Regions from separate parts of the Aeromonas sp. 130281 genome, predicted to be linked through region 2. Evidence: predicted binding sites of a transcription regulator. Region 2 holds the regulator's gene; each other region holds the start of a gene.
The links. Region 2 encodes sigma-54, which starts transcription at its own class of promoters, with help from an activator protein. Its sites were predicted from a motif close to TGGCACNGTTTTNGCTT; they were not measured.

Region 1 (4,583 bases), 150 kb from region 2:
GGCCAAGCGGGTCAACGAGCTGCTGGCCAAGAATGACGTGGACGGCATCGTCATCACCCATGGCACCGACACCATGGAAGAGACCGCCTACTTCCTCAACCTCACCGTCAAGAGCGACAAGCCGGTGGTGCTGGTGGGTGCCATGCGCCCCTCCACCGCCATGAGTGCCGATGGCCCGCTGAATCTGTATAACGCCGTGGTTACCGCCTCCGACCCCAGCTCCAAGGGCCGTGGCGTCATGGTCGCCATGAACGATACCGTGCTGGATGCCCGCGACGTCACCAAGACCAACACCACAGGGGTGCAGACCTTTGCCGCCCCGAACTTCGGCCCGCTCGGCTACATCCACAACGGCAAGATCGACTACCAGCGCAGCCCGGCCCGCCTGCACACCAGCAAGACCCCGTTTGACGTGAGCAAGCTCGACAAGCTGCCGCAAGTGGGCATCGTCTACAACTATGCCAACGCCACCGATCTGCCGGCCAAGGCCATGGTGGATGCCAAGTTCGATGGCATCGTCAGCGCCGGGGTGGGCAACGGCAACCTCTACCACAGCCTGTTCGATACCCTGGCCAAGGCGAGCAAGGATGGCATCCGGGTGGTGCGCTCCGCCCGCGTGCCGACCGGCGCTACTACCCTGGATGCCGAGATCGATGACGCCAAGTACGGCTTCGTGGCCGCCGGCACCTTGAACCCCCAGAAGGCGCGTATCCTCTTGATGCTCTCCCTGACCCAGAGCAAGGATCCGGCCCAGATCCAGCGCTGGTTCCAGCAGTTCTGAGTCCGGGGTTCAACCCGCGAACCTAAATCCATGAAGAAAGGGCAGGATCCGATCCTGCCCTTGTTTGTGGCGTCATCTTCACATAGATCGCGCCGTCAGCTCACCATCAGCCAGCCGCAGAAACCCAGATACACCAGCCCCACGCAGGCCAGCCTGCCCGCCGTCATCCGCCCACCGCTGAAGCCCCACCACAGCAGTACCACCGCCAGCAAGGTCACCAGGGAGGAGACCAGCATGGTGCTGTCGAGCAACCAGGGGGTGAACAGCAGGCAGAATGCCTTGGGTATGGTGCCCTGGATCATCATGGCGCCGGAGATGTTGGCCAGCGCCAGCCGGTTCTTGCCCTGACGTACCCAGATCAGTACGTTCATCAGCTCGGGCATCTCGGTCGCTACCGGGCTCAGCAGCAGGGCAGCCAGCACGGGAGATAGGCCGAACAGCTCACCCATGCTCTCCAGCTGATGGACGAACAGCTGCGCCGCCAGCGCGACCACCACCAGGGCTCCCAGGGTCTGCAGCAGCACCTTGCGAAGGGCCGGGATGACGGCCTTGGGATCCAGCTTGAGGGGCTCTGGCAACTCGACCTCGTGGCTGTCGGTCTGTTTCAGCTCGCGCCGCACATAGAGGAGGTACGCCAGCACGAACAGCGGGGCCAGCCAGGTCTTGCCGGTGAAGGCCACCATGCCGAGGGCCACCGCTACCAGGAAGATGCCGACAAACCAGGCCTGATCCCGCCCTATCTCGCGCTGTACCTCGTCATTGATGACCCTGTGCTCAGGGCCCATGCACAGCAGCAGGGTCAGGCCGACGGCGGCATAGCCTATGGTGGAGAGCACCAGGGGGCCGCCGAGGGCGGCCCCTATCCCTATCTGCTGCTGGGCGGGAGCATCCCCCATCAGCAGGGCGCTCAGGGTGACTATGCATTCGGGCAAGGCAGTGCCGAGGGCCGCCAGCAGGGAGCCGGTGGCACTCTGGGAGAACTTGAGGTGATGGCCGGTCCATTCGATACCGTTGACGAAATAGTCGCAGGCCAGGTAGATGGTGGCGGCAGAGAGCAGAAATAACAGCAGGGTGATCAGCATAATGGGCAACCGCCAGGCGAGCAGAACAACCGATGGACCCGATACGGCTCGCCCGGCTGGCTTGCGTATCGAGGCCAAAGGTCTTGCAGGACGATAGATGCTATCGCCGCCCATGCCATGGATCGGCAGATCCAAGAATGTTGACATGAGCCCGGCCCGGATCATGGGCGGGTTGCTACTCCCCAATGACAGTGCGGGGTTTTTACCAAGAGACGGGTCACCCCACAAGGAAAATGGCGGCTCATCCCCCCGGCAACTTGTAAGGGGATGTAACCTGGCCAGCGACCAAACCCACCAGTCTGCTCGCCAGGATCCGGATCCCGCCCACAGGCTCCTCGCCTTGGCACAGGGATTGCTATGAGTTGACTACTGTCCACATTGACTTGGGAAGGGTGAACGATGAAACGGTGGATCCAACATTTTTATCAGCTGAATCGCCTCAACTGGCTGATGGTCTGGCTGCTGCTCTGCTGCAGCATCATATTGCTGTTCCCGGCCGGGCTGATGAAAGGTGCCGTCAGTCAGTGGGCCACGGCTCACGCCGCCTGGCTGGGGGTCGGCATGCTGATCGCCATCTCCTACTTCTGCAGCCAGGGTTTCCTGATCGCCTGGGAATGGGCCTGTGACGAGTGGCAGTCCCGCCGCCAGCAGGATCAACTGGCCCAGATGATTGGCTTCCTCGACTTCAACGAGAAGGCGGTGCTGCGGGAGTTCGTGCTGCAACGGAAAAGCGTCATAAACCTGCCGATCACCGAACCCGCCGTCAAAAACCTGATGGATGCCGGGGTGCTGACCTATGCCTATGGGAAGCCGGTGCGAGAGAAGGAGGACGAAAACCAGATCCGCGCCCTGATGATTGCGCTGCCGGCACGGCCGCTGCTGACCTACAAGGTGCTGGGGCTATCGCGCGGCAAGATGAGCGACGAGCAGGTGGAGCAGATCATGAATGCCAGACCCAAGTTCGCCCAGAAGAGCTTCCAGCGCTGAACCGCCACCATCCTTCAAACGAAAGAGCCGGACACTGTCCGGCTCTTTGCTATCTGGTTGGGGCTACTCGGTTCTTGCCTTGAGATAACCGGCGTAGTCGGGCACCTGGACGCTGAATGCCTGCTGCATGTGCGGGCTGTCCATGATGAAGTCCGCCGTCGCTTCATTGGTGGCGACCGGGATGTTCCAGACCGCCGCGAGGCGCAGCAGTGCCTTCACGTCCGGATCGTGCGCCGCGGGATTGAGGGGATCCCAGAAGAAGATCATCACGTCGATCTTCCCTTCGGCGATGAGGGCGCCGAGCTGCTGATCGCCCCCCATGGGTCCGGAGAAGAGGCAGGTGATGGGCAGTTGCGCCTTCTTGCCGAGCAGGGTGCCCGTGGTGCCGGTCGCATAGAGGTGGTGGAGCTTGAGCTCCTCCTTGCGGCGCAGCACCCAGTTCAGCAATGGGGTCTTCATGTTGTCGTGAGCCACCAGGGCTACCCGCTTGTGGGGCGCCATCTCACGTGCAATCAGTTCCATGGAAATCATCCGTAGCAAAGTGATGGGAATAGGGCCGTATCCTAATCGAAAGCGGCGTGTGCTGCTCTGCCCTGCATCGTAACTGTGATCTCTGCAATGGTTCAATCCGGCTTGGGGCAGAGCCTTGTGTGCCGAGCCCGGCGGTGCGCCCCGTGCCGTAAAGGAGGGTGGCTGACTTGGGGAAACCACCCGGTTGGCCACCTGCCTGGCAGACAGTAATGCCCGTATGTTTCAGATTCATGCTTGGGCTTGACGCTGGCGGCCCAGAAAAAAACCCGCCTTGGCGGGTTGGGGGCAGATCTTGATGACATCCGCACTCAGGATGATGCGGTATGAAGCTGGGATTGCTGATAATTTTCCAGGCCGATGCGAGCGATGAGGTCCAGCTGGGTTTCCAGCCAGTCAACGTGCTCCTCCTCGTCTTCCAGGATCTCCTGGAACAGGTCACGGCTGACGTAATCATGGACGGACTCGGCATAGGTGATGGCCACTTTCAGGTCGGGGATGGCATCCATTTCCAGTGACAGATCGCAGCGCAACATCTCTTCGACTGTCTCACCAATGCGCAGCTTGCCCAGATCCTGCAAGTTGGGTAGTCCTTCCAGAAACAGCACTCGCTTGACCAGCTCGTCGGCATGCTTCATCTCATCGATGGACTCATGATATTCCTTGTGCCCGAGCCCCTTGAGGCCCCAGTCATCGTAGATGCGGGCGTGCAGGAAATATTGGTTGATGGCAACCAGCTCATTGGCCAGCACCTTGTTGAGGTGGGCAATGATTTTGGGATCTCCTTTCATCGACATTACTCCTCGTGTTCGAGCCTAGGGCACCGATCACTAGAGCGTAGTCGAGAAAAATGACCATAAGAAGATGGCGAATCGGCTCCCCTGCAAGGGAGAGCATCCGCTCGATGAAGTGAAGGGGTCGGGAAGAGGCACTTCAGGCCACTTCGTAATAAAGGGGCGCCTGCTCCGACTCCAGCTTGTCGATCTCGGTGGCGATGATCTCCATCGCCATGCGCACGCACTTGCCACATTGGGCACCGACTTCCAGCGACTGTTTCAGCTGTCTGAACTCGGTCTTGCCTGCCTGTACCGCCTTGCGGATCTGGTTATCTGTGATGCCGCGGCACAAACACACGTACATATTAATGGACCTCATGCTGGAATGAGATGAAATCTAAATGAGAATGGTTCGTAATGCAAAGAACG
Region 2 (4,583 bases):
CCTGCGTGACAAGGTCCATCTGGACGGCCTGCTGCCGGCGTCTTTCATCTCCACGCTGGATACCCCCTATCTGGAGCTGGATCTGGTGACCCAGGACGTGAGAAGCAACCAGCACATCAGCATAGTGGGTCAGGAATTCCAGACCGAGGGCGTTGGCCTGAAGGGCCATCTGGATCGTAAATATTTCGAATTACTGGATAAAGGCCATGCCACTTATTTCAATGAAAAACGTTAATCTGGCCCTCGTGGCCCTGCTGCTGTGCAGTACAGTGAGCGCCAAAGAGTCCGACTTTGCCGAGAAGGTCTATGTGGATGCGGTCAAGCAAGTGGCCGAGATGCAGGACAACCGCATCACCTTCAGCGAAGACGTGATCATCACCCAGGGCACCATCAAGATTAAGGCCGACAAGGTGGTGGTGATCCGCTCCGGCGACAAGGGCGCAGAGGTGATGACCGCCTATGGCAATCCCGCCACCTTCTTCCAGATCCTGGACAATGGCAAGCCGGTCAATGCCCACGGCAACAGCATTCGCTACGAGCTGAAGAACCGTCTGGTCACCATCACGGGCAACGGTCAGCTCAAGCAGGAAGACAGCCAGGTTACCGGCGACCTCATCCGCTACGACATCGTCAAACAGAAGATGATCGCCGAGAGCAAGGGGCCCACCCAGCGCGTCAAGACGGTGTTCCTGCCGGATCAGGTAGAAAACTTCGACAAACCCGCCGATCAGAAGAAGTAGGAAACAGAAGCCATGGCAGTGTTAAAAGCAACGGGTTTGCAGAAGAGCTACAAGCGCCGCATGGTGGTCAGCGACGTGAGCCTGGAAGTGGGCACCGGCCAGATAGTGGGGCTGCTCGGCCCGAATGGTGCCGGCAAGACCACCTCCTTCTACATGATCGTGGGCCTGGTGCAGCGGGATGCGGGTCTCATCACCATCGACGAGCAGGACATCAGCCTGCAGCCCATGCATATCCGTGCCCGCAATGGCATCGGCTACCTGCCCCAGGAGGCCTCCATCTTCCGGCGCCTGTCTGTGTTCGACAACCTGATGGGGGTCATGCAGACCCGCAAGGGGTTGAGCCGCGAGGAGCGTGAGGATAAGGTCGAGCAGTTGCTGGAAGAGTTCAACATCACCCATATTCGCGACAGCCTGGGTCAGAGCCTGTCTGGCGGGGAGCGACGCCGGGTCGAGATTGCCCGGGCGCTGGCGGCAGAGCCGCGATTCATCCTGTTGGATGAGCCCTTTGCAGGTGTTGATCCTATTTCGGTCATAGACATCAAGAAGATCATCCAGCATCTGAAGGAAAGAGGGCTGGGCGTGCTGATCACAGACCACAACGTCAGAGAGACGCTGGATGTGTGCGAGAAGGCCTACATCGTCAGCCACGGCAAGATGATTGCCGAGGGCGCTCCGGCCGACATCCTCGCCGATGAGCAGGTCAAGCGCGTCTATTTGGGCGATCAATTCAGTCTATAGTAAGGGGGCACCCCTCATTTTTGTTAGGTGACTGCCTCGCTGAACATAAGGATATCCCGACGTAGATGAAGCCGACATTACAGTTGCGTCTCGGTCAGTCCCTGACCATGACGCCACAATTACAACAAGCGATTCGTCTGCTCCAGCTCTCCACTCTGGAACTCCAGCAGGAAATTCAGCAAGCGCTCGATAATAACCCCTTGCTGGAGCAGGAGGAGAATGAGGCGCAGGAAACCAGCCCGATAGAGCCCCAGGACGCCAGTCAACTCGACTCCAGCGACGCCATGGCGCAGGACAGCATGCCGGATGAACTGCCGGTGGACACCACCTGGGATGAGGTCTACTCCGCCGGGACTGCCCAGAGCGCCGGCCCCATCCATGACGGGGAAGACAGCGTCTATCAGGGGGAAACCACCGAGAACCTGCAGGACTATTTGCTGTGGCAGATGCGACTGACGCCGTTCAGTGATCTGGATGCTGCCATTGCCCTCGCCATCATCGACGCCATCGACGAGTCCGGCTACCTGACCGCCTCTCTCGAAGATATTCAGGCTGCAGTCAGCAGTGAAGAGGTAGAAGTGGAACTGGATGAAGTGGAAGCCGTGCTCAAGCGGGTGCAGCATTTCGATCCGGTTGGCATAGCCGCGCGCTCGGTGCAGGAGTGTCTGCTGATCCAGCTTGGTCAGTACTCGCCGGATCTGCCCTGGCTCAATGAGGCAAGGGAGGTGATCCGCGAGCACATGGACCTGCTCGGCAACCGCGACTACCGCACTCTGGCGCGCAAGACCAGGCTCAAGGAGAGCGATCTCAAGGAGGTGCTGGATCTCATCCAGCAACTGGAGCCCAGACCCGGCAATGGCATCATCCAGAGCGAGTCGCAATACGTGATCCCGGACGTCTCCGTGGTCAAGAAGGGGACGAAGTGGGTGGTTGAGCTCAACCCGGATTCGGCGCCGCGCATCCGTGTCAACGAGGCCTATGCGGCCATGGCACGCAATGCCCGCAGCAGCACGGATACCCAGTTCATCCGCTCCCATTTGCAGGAGGCCAAGTGGTTCATCAAGAGTCTGGAGAGTCGCAACGACACCCTGCTCAAGGTGGCCAGCTGCATCGTCGAGCAGCAGCAGGGCTTCTTCGAATACGGTGAAGAGGCCATGAAGCCCATGGTACTCAACGACATCGCCGAGGCGGTGGAGATGCACGAGTCGACGATTTCACGGGTGACGACCCAGAAGTACATGCATACGCCCCGTGGCATCTTTGAACTGAAGTTTTTTTTCTCCAGTCATGTCAACACGGAGGGAGGAGGAGAGTGCTCATCGACCGCAATTCGCGCCCTGATCAAGAAGCTGGTGACGGCCGAAAACCCGGCCAAACCGCTTAGTGATAGCAAGATCGCGGATTTGCTGGCCGAACAGGGTATTATGGTGGCGAGACGCACGATCGCAAAGTACCGTGAATCCTTGTTGATCCCGCCATCCAATCAGCGCAAACGCCTGGTTTAGGCAAACAAAAGGAAGACGTTATGCAAATTAACCTGACCGGACACCATGTCGAGATTACCGAAGCTCTGCGTGATTATGTGAATAACAAATTTGCCAAACTCGAGCGTCACTTTGACCATATCAACAACGTACATGTGGTGTTGAGCGTCGAAAAACTGAACCAGATCGCCGAAGCCAAGCTGCACGTCAGCGGGGGAGAGGTGTTCGCCAATTCGCAGCATGCCGACATGTATGCGGCGATTGATACCCTGCTGGATAAACTGGATCGGCAGATCATCAAGCACAAAGATAAGTTAAATCAAAAATAACTATGCAACTTGAACACATACTGAGTCGGGACTGCACCAAGAGTGCGGTCCCTTGTACCAGCAAGAAACGCGCCCTCGAGATCATCAGTGAGCTGGCCGCAGAGCGCCTCGGCGCCTCCCGCCAGGTGCTGTTTGAAAGCCTGCTGGCGCGGGAAAAGATGGGCAGTACCGGGATCGGTGCCGGTATCGCCATTCCCCATGGCCGGATCGACGACGCCTTTGCGCCGACCGCCGTGCTGATGACCTTCTCCGAACCCATCCCTTTCGATTCTATCGACAATCAACCGGTTGACCTGCTCTTTGCATTGCTGGTGCCGGAAAGCGAGTGCAAGCAGCATCTCAAGACCCTTTCCCTGATGGCATCCAAGCTGGGTGACAAGGCCGTCTGCCGCCAGTTGCGCCAGGCGACCAGCGACGAAGAACTCTATCAGATCATGACCTCGGCCTGATGCCGGGTCTGACACCGCCACGTTGGCGTGAGGGGACAAGATGCAGTTAATAGTGGTAAGCGGTCGTTCGGGCTCCGGCAAGACGGTGGCCCTGAGGGTGCTGGAGGATCTGGGTTACTACTGCGTGGATAACCTGCCGGTCAACCTGCTGCCCCAGCTGATCGTCTCGGTGGAGAGCCAGTATGACAAGCTGGCGGTCAGCATAGACGTGCGCAACCTGCCGACCCAGCCAGACAAGCTGGACAACCTGCTGACCCAGGTGCGCAACGAGGGGCGGGTGGAGTTCTCCAGCTTCTTCTTCGATGCAGACAACGGGACCCTGCTCAAGCGCTATGGCGAGAGCCGCCGGCTGCACCCCCTGTCCCGCAAACAGCTGTCGCTGGATGAGGCGATCCGGGAAGAGACCCACCTGCTGGCGCCCCTCTCCTCGACCGCCGATCTGCGCATCGATACCACCAACCTCAGCATTCATGACCTCAGCGAGCTCATCAAGACCCGGGTGCTCGGCAAGAAAGAGAACGAGCTGGTGCTGGTGTTCGAGTCGTTTGGCTTCAAATACGGCATCCCCAAGGATGCGGACTTCGTGTTCGATGCCCGTTTCCTGCCCAACCCCCACTGGATCCCGGAGCTCAAGCCGTTTACCGGTCAGGATGAGCCCGTGGCCAACTACCTCTCGGCCCAGGCGGACGTGATGCTGTTCATCCAGCAGATAGAGAACATGCTGGTGACCTGGTTGCCCCATCTGGAGCGCAACAATCGCAGCTATGTGACCGTCGGCATAGGTTGTACCGGCGGACAGCACCGTTCGGTGTTCATCGCCGAGCGGCTGGCCAGCACCTTCCG
Region 3 (4,583 bases), on a different contig from region 2:
GAGTGGCTTCCACCAGGGAGCGCTGCATCCGCTCCGCCAGTCCCGGTTCTATACCGGCGCCATCTCCCCCACCTGCTTGCAGGGATTGATGCAATATGCGTTCCAGTTCTGGTGAAAGGGTGATCACCGGCAGCTCGGGCTCGGGGCCGGCAATCTCCTGCACGATCAGCCTGCGCAGGGCGATACGGCAGGCGGCGGTCAGCACTTCCGGGTCCGGGCTGCGTGGCGCATATTCCACGAGGGTCTGCAGGATAGTGCGCATATCGCGAATTGGCACGCCTTCATTGAGGAGATTTTGCAATACCTTGACCAGGTTGCCCATGCTGATCACCTCGGGAACCAGCCCTTCCACCAGCTTGCTCTGATGCTTCCCTATCATGTCCAGCAGTTGCTGCACCTCGTCGTGACCCAGCAGCAGGGCGGCATGGTTGGAGAGGATCTGGCTGAGGTGAGTTGCCACCACGGTGGCCGCATCCACCACTGTGTAGCCAAGGGTCTGGGCCTGGGAGACCTGATCCTTGGCGACCCAGACAGCTTCCAGTCCGAACGCGGGATCCTGGGTCGCTATGCCCTGGATCTGGCCGAACACCTGACCCGGGTTGATGGCCATCTCCTTGTCGTGATAGACGGTGGCCTCGCCGGTGCTCACCCCCATCAGGGTGATGCGGTACTGGTTGGGGGCGAGATCCAGGTTGTCGCGGATGTGCACCGCAGGCACCAGGAAGCCGAACTCCTGGGAGAGCTTCTTGCGCACCCCCTTGATCCGGTTGAGCAGCTCGCCCCCCTGATTCTTGTCCACCAGCGGGATGAGCTGATAGCCCACCTCCAGGCCTATGATGTCCACCGGCATGACGTCGTCCCAGCTCAGGTCCTTCTGCTCCACCGGGGCATCACCCTGGGCAGGCAAGAGTTCACCGCTCGCCGCCCTGGCCTTGTTCAGTTTCTCCCGGCGCAGCAGCCACCAGGCCCCCGCTGCCGCCACGGCCCCCAGACTCAGGAAGGCCAGATGCGGCATGCCGGGCACGCTGCCCATCATCAGCAATATGCCGGCGGAGATCACCAGCGCCTTGGGGTTCTCGAACAACTGGCCGAGCACGGCCGTGCCCATGTCCTGATCGGTATTCTGGCGGGTGACTATGATGGCGGCGGCGATGGAGAGCAGCAGGGACGGGATCTGGGCCACCAGGCCGTCACCTATGGCGAGCAGGGTGTAGATCTCGGCCGCTTCGCCGAAGCTGAGCTGGTGCTGCATCATGCCGATGATGAAGCCACCGATGATGTTGATGAAGAGGATCATGATGCCGGCGACGGCATCCCCCTTCACGAATTTGGAGGCACCGTCCATGGAGCCGTAGAAGTCAGCTTCCTGGGTCACGTCCTGACGGCGCTTCTTCGCCTCTTCCTGGTTGATGAGACCGGCGTTCAGGTCCGCATCTATGGCCATCTGCTTGCCGGGCATGGCATCCAGGGTGAAGCGGGCGCTCACCTCGGAGATCCGGCCCGCACCCTTGGTGACCACCACGAAGTTGATGATCACCAGGATCATGAAGACGATGATGCCCACCGCATAGTTGCCGCCGATCACCACGTTGCCGAAGGCCTCGATCACATGGCCCGCCGCCGCGCTGCCGTTGTGGCCTTCCAGCAGCACCACCCGGGTGGAGGCGACGTTGAGGGCGAGCCGCAGCAGGGTCGCTATCAGCAGGACTGTGGGGAAGGCGGCAAACTCCAGCGGCCGACGGGTATAGACGGCCACCAGCAGCACCACTATGGAGAGGGCGATGTTGAAGGAGAAGAGGATATCCAGCATCAGGGGCGGTATGGGGAGCACCACCATGCCGAGGGAGGCGAGCACCAGCAACGGGGTCCCTATCCCCTTGCTGAGCAACCATCTGTACTCTTTGAAACGGCTCACTCCAGCCTTGAATCCCATCGTTCTTCTCGATTTACCACTGCCGATGGCGAATTAAAGCAAATATCAAGCCAATTACCCAATGGCTTGATCTATATGGATTTTATTTTGATGCTGTCAGAAGTCCGTCGGAGGACTTGTTCGGGTAGCTTGATGGGCAGCGAGGTGTTGCCGCAAATCCCGCTGGAACGGGCAGCGCCATGGTGATCAATGTGGGGAATAGCGAGCCGATCCATGCAAACGGGGCGGGAGCGAGGCTAGATGCAATATTCCGGTGGCACAGTGGACTGCTCCCTGACAACGGGAGCAGTCAACGCCTCAGAGCAGTGACGACTTGTGATAGTCCGGTGGCACAGTGGGTTGATCCATGGCGCTCAGGGCAGCCAGCCTCCGCTGAACACCAGACTACCTGCGATATTCCGGTGCCATAGTGGACAGATCCCTGGGGATGGAGACAACCAGCGCCTCCCAGAATACGGATTATTTGCGATATTCCGGCGCCATAGTGGACAGATCCCTGGGGATAGAGACAGCCAGCACCTCCCAGAATACGGATTATTTGCGATATTCCGGCGGAATGGGGAGATCCCTGGCGACCGGGGTCGGGCGGCGGCCACGGCCACGGCGGAACTTCTTGAGCTGATAGACGTAGGCCAGCACCTGGGCCACGGCGGCAAAGAGCCCCTCGGGGATCTCCTGGCCAATCTCGGTGGCATGGTAGATAGCCCGGGTCAGGGGCGGCGAGGACATCACGGGGATGTCGTATTCCCGCGCTATCTCTCGGATCTTCATCGCCACCTCGTCCACCCCCTTGGCCAGCACCTTGGGCGCGGCCCCCGGCTTGCCCGCGTCGTACTTCAGGGCCACCGAGTAGTGGGTCGGGTTGGTGATGATGACGTCCGCCTTGGGCACATCCCCCATCATCCGGCGCATCGCCATCTGCATCTGCAACTGGCGTATCCGTCCCTTGACCTCGGGCTTGCCCTCGCTGTCCTTGAACTCGTCCTTGATCTCCTGCTTGGTCATCTTGAGCTGGCGATTGTGGTTCCAGGTCTGGAAGGGCACGTCTATGGCGACGATGGGGATCAGGGCGCAGCAGAGGATGATCAGCATCCACAGCAGCAGATCCAGGGCGTCTATGATGCCGCCGGGGAAGCCCTCGAGGGAGAGATTGAGCAGGTGATTGAACTGGCTCGACAGCATCCACCAGGCGAACAGGCTGATGAACACCACCTTGGCGATGGACTTGACGAGCTCCACCAGGGATTGCACCCCGAACATCCTCTTCAAACCACTCAAGGGGCTCAGCTTGCTCCATTTGGGCAACATGGCCTCGGAGGAGAAGTTCATACCGCCGAGCAATGTGTTGCCCACGAAGGCGGCTATGGTCACCAGCAGGAACAGCAGGCCGAGGGGTTGCAGCAGCTCCCACAGCAGGGTGGGCAGCATGACCCCCATGGCGTTGGGATCGAAGGCCTGATCCCGGTCCAGGGTAAAGCCCATGGTGAGCACCTTGACCATGGCACCGGCCAGGCTCTCCTTGATCATCAGCAAGCCGAACACGGTCGCCAGCAGGACGCTGGCGGTTCCCAGCTCCTTGGAGCGTGCAATCTGCCCTTTTTCCCGGGCCTGTTGCAGTCGTTTGCCCGTGGGTTGTTCTGTGCGTTCCTGATCGGTATCAGCCATGCTGACCCCCGACTGACTGGCCGTTGTAGATCAGCCAGCCGATAGCATGGCCTGGTTGTTCGGTGCCATTGACCCGATCGGTATCAATGAGATGCAGTCCCCCGACTGACTGGCCGCTGTAGATCAGCCAGCCGATAGCATGGCCTGGTTGTTCGGTGCCATTGACCCGATCGGTATCAATGAGATGCAGTCCCCCGACTGACTGGCCGCTGTAAGTCAGCCAGCCGATAGCATGGCCTGGTTGTTCGGTGCCGTTGACCCGATCGGTATCAATGGCATGCAGTCCCCCGACTGACTGGCCGTTGTAGATCAGCCAGCCGATAGCATGGCCTGGTTGTTCGGTGCCATTGACCCGATCGGTATCAATGGGATGCAGTCTCCCGACTGGCTGGCAACTGTCGAGCAGACCGGTATCAACCATTCTGGCCCCCCAGGCACTGGACCTTGATAAGCTCGCAGCTGGTCTCCTGCACCCGCTCCCAGAGGGAATCGAAGTGCCCCATGAAACCCCCTATGGTGAGCCAGAGGATGAAGAGGCCCGACATCATGCTGACCGCAAAGCCGATGCTGAAGATGTTGAGCTGGGGAGCCGCCCGGGTCATGACTCCGAACGCGAAGTTGATGAGCAGCAGGGCTATGATGGCAGACAGGGCCATCACCAGGGAGGCCTGGTACATGACCCCGAGGAAGCTCACCAGGCTGCGGATGGCGGGCAGGCTGAGCCCGCTGTCCGAGACCGGCAGGGTCTCGAAGCTCAGCACCACCATCCTGATCATCAGGAGATGGCCATCCACCGCCAGGAACACCAGGGTCGCCAGCATCAGGTAGAACTGGCCCACCACGGGAGCCGACTGGCCGTTCATGGGATCCACCAGGGTGGCAAAGCCCAGGCTGGTCTGCATGGCGATGATCTGGCCCGCCATCACGAAGCTTTCCAGCAGAAACTGGGTCATGAGGCCGAGCGCTATGCCGATGAGCAGCTGCT
Region 4 (4,583 bases), on a different contig from region 2:
ATCCACCGTATTGCCGTCACCTGTATCCGGTTGCAGGGGGTTGCGATACTGGGTCGACCCGGGGGCATCCATCTGCAAGGCGAAATGCTTCTCGCTGGTGGTGGACAGCCCGAACCCTTGCTGGCTCTGGGCATCCTGCAACGCCTGGGAGAAGTTGATGTCACGGGCCTTGAAGCCCGGCGTATCCGCGTTGGCGATGTTGCTCGATAGCACCTCCGCACGCTTGGCGCGAACGCTCAGCGTGTACTGGTGAACACCGAATGCCTTGTCGAATGAAATTGCCATAGCGCACCTCCTGCTTCACGAATGTTTAGCAAGAGGTGTGCCAAAGAGGGACGAGGGGAGAGTTATTTGACCTTGTAGACGATGCCGGGGTTGCAGCGGATCATCTCGAACTTGTCGGTGAGGCCCGCCAGGGACTCCGAGGCCCCCAGCATCAGATAGCCGCCAGGATTGAGGCTGCTGGCAAACTGGTTGAGGATCTTGGACTTCACCTCTGGCGCAAAGTAGATGAGCACGTTGCGACAGAAGATGATGTCAAACTTGCCGAGCAGGCTGTAGCTCTCCAGCAGGTTCAGGGGCCGGAAGCTGGTCAATTTTCTGACACGCTCCGATACCCGCATCTTGTTGTCGCCGCAGGGCTCAAAGAACAGCCGCTTGCGCTCGGGTGACAGGCCGCGAGCCAGTGCCAAGCTGTCATAGACCCCCTCCTTGCACTGGTTGAGCATGGTGCTGGAGATGTCGGTCCCCACTATCTGCACCCCGCCCGGCAAGGTGCCGGGGCGTTTGACCTGCTGCTCCAGCGCCGTCATGGCGATGGAGTAAGGCTCCTGCCCGGAGGAGGAGGCAGCAGACCAGATCTTGATGGGACGACCACTCTTGCCGAGCTCCGGGAAGATCTTGTCACTCAGCAGCTGGAACGGGTAGGTATCGCGAAACCACAGGGTTTCATTGGTGGTCATGGCATCGACCACGGCCATCTTGAGCTCCCGCTCGCGCACGTTCATCGCCCGGGTCACCAGTTCAGACAGACTCTCGATACCAAACTGAGTCATCAAGGGCGACAGACGGCTCTTGACCAGATACTGTTTGTTGTCACCCAGCACTATGCCGCTCTGCTGCGCCAGAAAATTGCTGAATTGCCTGTATAAGTCGTCCGAAAGTGTCTTCATGCAGTTGTTCTTCTTTATTAGAGGGCGCCTTGTACGGCCTTGGCCAACTCATCAGGCTGGAATTTGGCTATGAAGTTGTTCGCACCAACTTTCTGCACCATGGCCTGATTGAACACCCCACTGAGGGATGTGTGCAGGATAACATGCAAATCCTTGAGGTTGGGATTGTTGCGGATCTCGGCGGTGAAGGTGTAGCCATCCATCTCCGGCATCTCGATGTCGGAGATGACCAGGGCAATCTGATCGAGGATGGGGCCCTGCTTGGCCATCTCCAGCAACATGTTGAGGGCCTCCCGTCCATCCTTGGCCAGCACGCACTGCACCCCGATGGCCTCCAGCGCCCGCTGTACCTGCTTGCGCGCCACCGAAGAGTCGTCGGCGACCAGCACAGGACGGCCGTGGGGGTTGCGCTCCACGCTGGCTTCCACCAGCTCGGCACTCACCTCGGTGGAGACCGGCGAGATCTCGTTGAGAATGCGCTCCACGTCCAGGATCTCCACCAGCTCGCCATCCACCTCGGTCACCGCCGTCATGTAGTTGATGCGACCGGCGCCCTTGGGGGGTGGCAGGATGGACTCCCAGTTCATGTTGATGATGCGCTCGACCGAATGGACCAGGAACCCCTGAACGGATCTGTTGTACTCGGAGATGATGATGAAGCACTTGGAGATGTCCTGGATGGGGCGCTTGCCCATCGCCATGCTGAGATCGATCACCGAGATGGTCTGGCCGCGAATGTGCGCCACACCGCGAATGCAGGAGTTGAGCTTGGGCATGACGGTCAAGGGAGGGCACTGCAGCACCTCACGTACCTTGAATACGTTGATGCCAAATCTTTGACGTCCGTTGAGACGAAACAGCAGCAGCTCCAACCGGTTTTGTCCCACCAGCTGGGTCCGTTGGTTGACCGAGTCCAGAATACTCGCCATAAACACTCCCTAAAAAACGCTTGGCACTGATCGTGCATGTTGTGTGTGCATGCACATTGGCTTGCATCAGACTATCGATGTCTCGACAACCGAAATCTGCAGCAAGCATAGTTAACTGCGATGGTGTACGTGAACAACTTATCGACCGGTAAGCAAAAATGATTAATAGACTTTTCCTCATCTTACTGCCGTTTTGCAGCCTCTCTCACGCCATGGCATCCGAGGTGACCGACTATCTGCAGGAGCAGGCACAGACATTCGTCCTCGACCAGCTGGATGTCCCCCTCGATGCCCAGGCCGAGGTGACCGCCGGTACCATAGATGAGCGCCTCCCCCTGAATCACTGCGAAGAGGGGCTGACTATCTCCCTCCCGGCCAAGATGGAGATACGCCGCAACACCACCGTCTACCTCAAGTGCGAGGGAGACAAACCCTGGGATCTCTATCTCCCGGTGCGGGTCAGCATCCAGAAACCCTATGTGACCGTCGCGGCTCCCGTGGCCAAGGGGGACATACTGAGCGAGTCCATGCTGACCCTGGCCTACCAGGATCAGACCCTGATCCGCGGTGACTATCTCACCGACCCCGCCGCCCTCATCGGGGTGCGCAGCAAGCGTGAACTCAAGCCGGGCCAGCCAATCAGGCTGACTCAGGTCTGCGTGGTCTGCAAGGGGGACCAGGTCACTCTGAGTGCGGAAAACAGCAGCATGCAGATCAAAACCATGGCCCGAGCCTTGCAAGATGGCAGCTTCGGAGACATGATCAGGCTCGTCAACATTCGTTCGGGCAGAGCGGTGCAGGGCCAGGTGAGTGCCGTCGGCTCTGTGGTGGTCACATTCTGACTGTTTTATTAATGCAGCAATTTTTTTCTAAAGTTCTGACCGCCGTCACCGATAAACAGGTAAGCGAACAGCAAAGCAGACGAAGGTAAACCGTATGGCTATCAACAATATCAACAACTTGGCAAACAGCCGGTTGCAAAACAGTGGGACCAGTCAAGGTGTAGCCACCAAGTCCGCGACCTCTGCCGAGAGCAATCGTGCGGCGACCGTCAAGACCGACTCTGTCTCCTTGACCAGTGAGGCGCAGCAATTGCAACAGATGCAGAAGACCCTCAACACCGCCTCCACCGGTAACGAGAGCCGCGTCGAAAGCCTGAAGAAGGCCGTGGCCAGTGGGGAATACAAGGTCAACAGCGAAGCCGTGGCCAGGAAGATGTTCAGCTTCGAAGCGGATCTGGACAAACGGCTGGGATGATGGAACTGCCTTCGCTGCTGCACGCCCAGGACGACAACCTCTCCCAGATGCAAGGTTTGCTGGCAGAGGAGTTTGACCTGCTCAAGGCACACCGGGCCCTGGCCTTGCCGGCGCTGGCCGAGCGCAAGCAGCAACTGCTTGAGGCCATCGAGACCCTGGACAAGACATTGGCCGAGCTGCCCGATCTGCAGCAACAACTCGGCGCCTTCCCGACCCAGGTACAGGCCCTGCAAGCCAAGCTGGAAGCCTGTCAGGAGCAGAACAACCTCAATGGTCGGCTGCTCGAGCTCAGCATCATCTCCAATCGCCGCCTGGCGAGCTTTCTCAGCAAGCTCAGAGACAGCAACTCCCTGACCTATGACGCCAAGGGCAATACCCGCTCCGGCACCCGCTCCCTGGGTATCAAGGCCTAATCCTCTCTCCTTCCTTCTCTTGATGCCCGGCAGTCAGAGCACCAGTTCCATCAGCCTTGCCCCGTCGCGGCAGGCATGAATGCTCATGACGCCATCCTCATACCGGCCATAGCTGGCCGCCCATTCTCCCCTCGGAAAACAGATGGAGCCCGGGTTCACCAGCACCAGTTCCCCTTCTTGCCGCGCTTCTCGTCGCAATACGGGCAGATGGGTATGGCCGCTGATGAAGAGGCTGCCCGCCGGCAAGGGCACCGCCTCGGGATCATAGAGATGACCATGGCTGACGAACCAGCGCCGCCCGTCCACCAGCAACTGATTGTAGGGGGCCGTGATGGGGAAGTGCAGCAGCATCTGATCCACCTCGGAATCGCAGTTGCCCCGCACCGCCATGATCCGGGGGGCCAGCTGGTTGAGCCGCGCCGCCACGGCGGCAGGCTCATAACCCGCCGGCACCGGATTGCGCGGGCCGTGGTTGAGCAGATCCCCCAGCAACAGATAGTGATCCGGCTGCCAGGGGGCAAGCTGCGCCAGCACCTGCTCCAGGGCAGGCAGGCTGCCGTGCAGATCGGAAATGATGGCTATCTTCATCGCACACTCCTCATGGCTGGCTGAAGTAGAGATCCTTGGTGGCGATGGCCCCCTTCAGGTTGCTGCTCGGCAGACCGCGCAGGGCGGGGTCCACCAGCCTCATCTGGTTGTAGTGATAGACGGGGATGACGGGCATCTCCTCCATCAGCAGTTGCTCGGCCTTGCGGTAGAGCCCGGTTCGGGCGGCGCCATCCAGAGAGTCAGCGGCCTGTTGCAACAGGCCG

Region 1: AC1IN8_RS12720 (superinfection exclusion B family protein) is a predicted target of sigma-54. The motif match lies at 2,205-2,221, and genes of this name have one in related genera.
Region 3: flhA (flagellar biosynthesis protein FlhA) is a predicted target of sigma-54. The motif match lies at 1,970-1,986, and genes of this name have one in related genera.
Region 4: flgA (flagellar basal body P-ring formation chaperone FlgA) is a predicted target of sigma-54. The motif match lies at 2,123-2,139, and genes of this name have one in related genera.

Annotation. Positions count from the first base shown of each region.
Region 1 is NZ_JBWVQS010000004.1:164,032-168,614, forward strand. Features, by position in the region: gene ansB (L-asparaginase 2) at 1-781, shown strand, start outside; gene AC1IN8_RS12715 (sodium:calcium antiporter) at 877-1,863, opposite strand; yybP-ykoY riboswitch at 1,952-2,059, opposite strand; gene AC1IN8_RS12720 (superinfection exclusion B family protein) at 2,263-2,850, shown strand; gene AC1IN8_RS12725 (methylglyoxal synthase) at 2,914-3,372, opposite strand; gene bfr (bacterioferritin) at 3,690-4,169, opposite strand; gene AC1IN8_RS12735 (bacterioferritin-associated ferredoxin) at 4,312-4,518, opposite strand.
Region 2 is NZ_JBWVQS010000004.1:12,805-17,387, forward strand. Features, by position in the region: gene lptC (LPS export ABC transporter periplasmic protein LptC) at 1-235, shown strand, start outside; gene lptA (lipopolysaccharide transport periplasmic protein LptA) at 222-740, shown strand; gene lptB (LPS export ABC transporter ATP-binding protein) at 753-1,478, shown strand; gene AC1IN8_RS11965 (RNA polymerase factor sigma-54) at 1,544-2,983, shown strand; gene hpf (ribosome hibernation promoting factor) at 3,004-3,291, shown strand; gene ptsN (PTS IIA-like nitrogen regulatory protein PtsN) at 3,294-3,740, shown strand; gene rapZ (RNase adapter RapZ) at 3,781-4,583, shown strand, end outside.
Region 3 is NZ_JBWVQS010000001.1:1,126,341-1,130,923, forward strand. Features, by position in the region: gene flhA (flagellar biosynthesis protein FlhA) at 1-1,933, opposite strand, end outside; gene flhB (flagellar biosynthesis protein FlhB) at 2,468-3,598, opposite strand; gene AC1IN8_RS05005 (hypothetical protein) at 3,591-4,019, opposite strand; gene fliR (flagellar biosynthetic protein FliR) at 4,012-4,583, opposite strand, start outside.
Region 4 is NZ_JBWVQS010000006.1:142,671-147,253, reverse strand. Features, by position in the region: gene flgB (flagellar basal body rod protein FlgB) at 1-285, opposite strand, end outside; gene AC1IN8_RS16240 (CheR family methyltransferase) at 348-1,172, opposite strand; gene AC1IN8_RS16235 (chemotaxis protein CheV) at 1,190-2,101, opposite strand; gene flgA (flagellar basal body P-ring formation chaperone FlgA) at 2,338-2,943, shown strand; gene flgM (flagellar biosynthesis anti-sigma factor FlgM) at 3,038-3,358, shown strand; gene AC1IN8_RS16220 (flagella synthesis protein FlgN) at 3,355-3,771, shown strand; gene yfcE (phosphodiesterase) at 3,805-4,359, opposite strand; gene AC1IN8_RS16210 (peptide ABC transporter substrate-binding protein) at 4,370-4,583, opposite strand, start outside.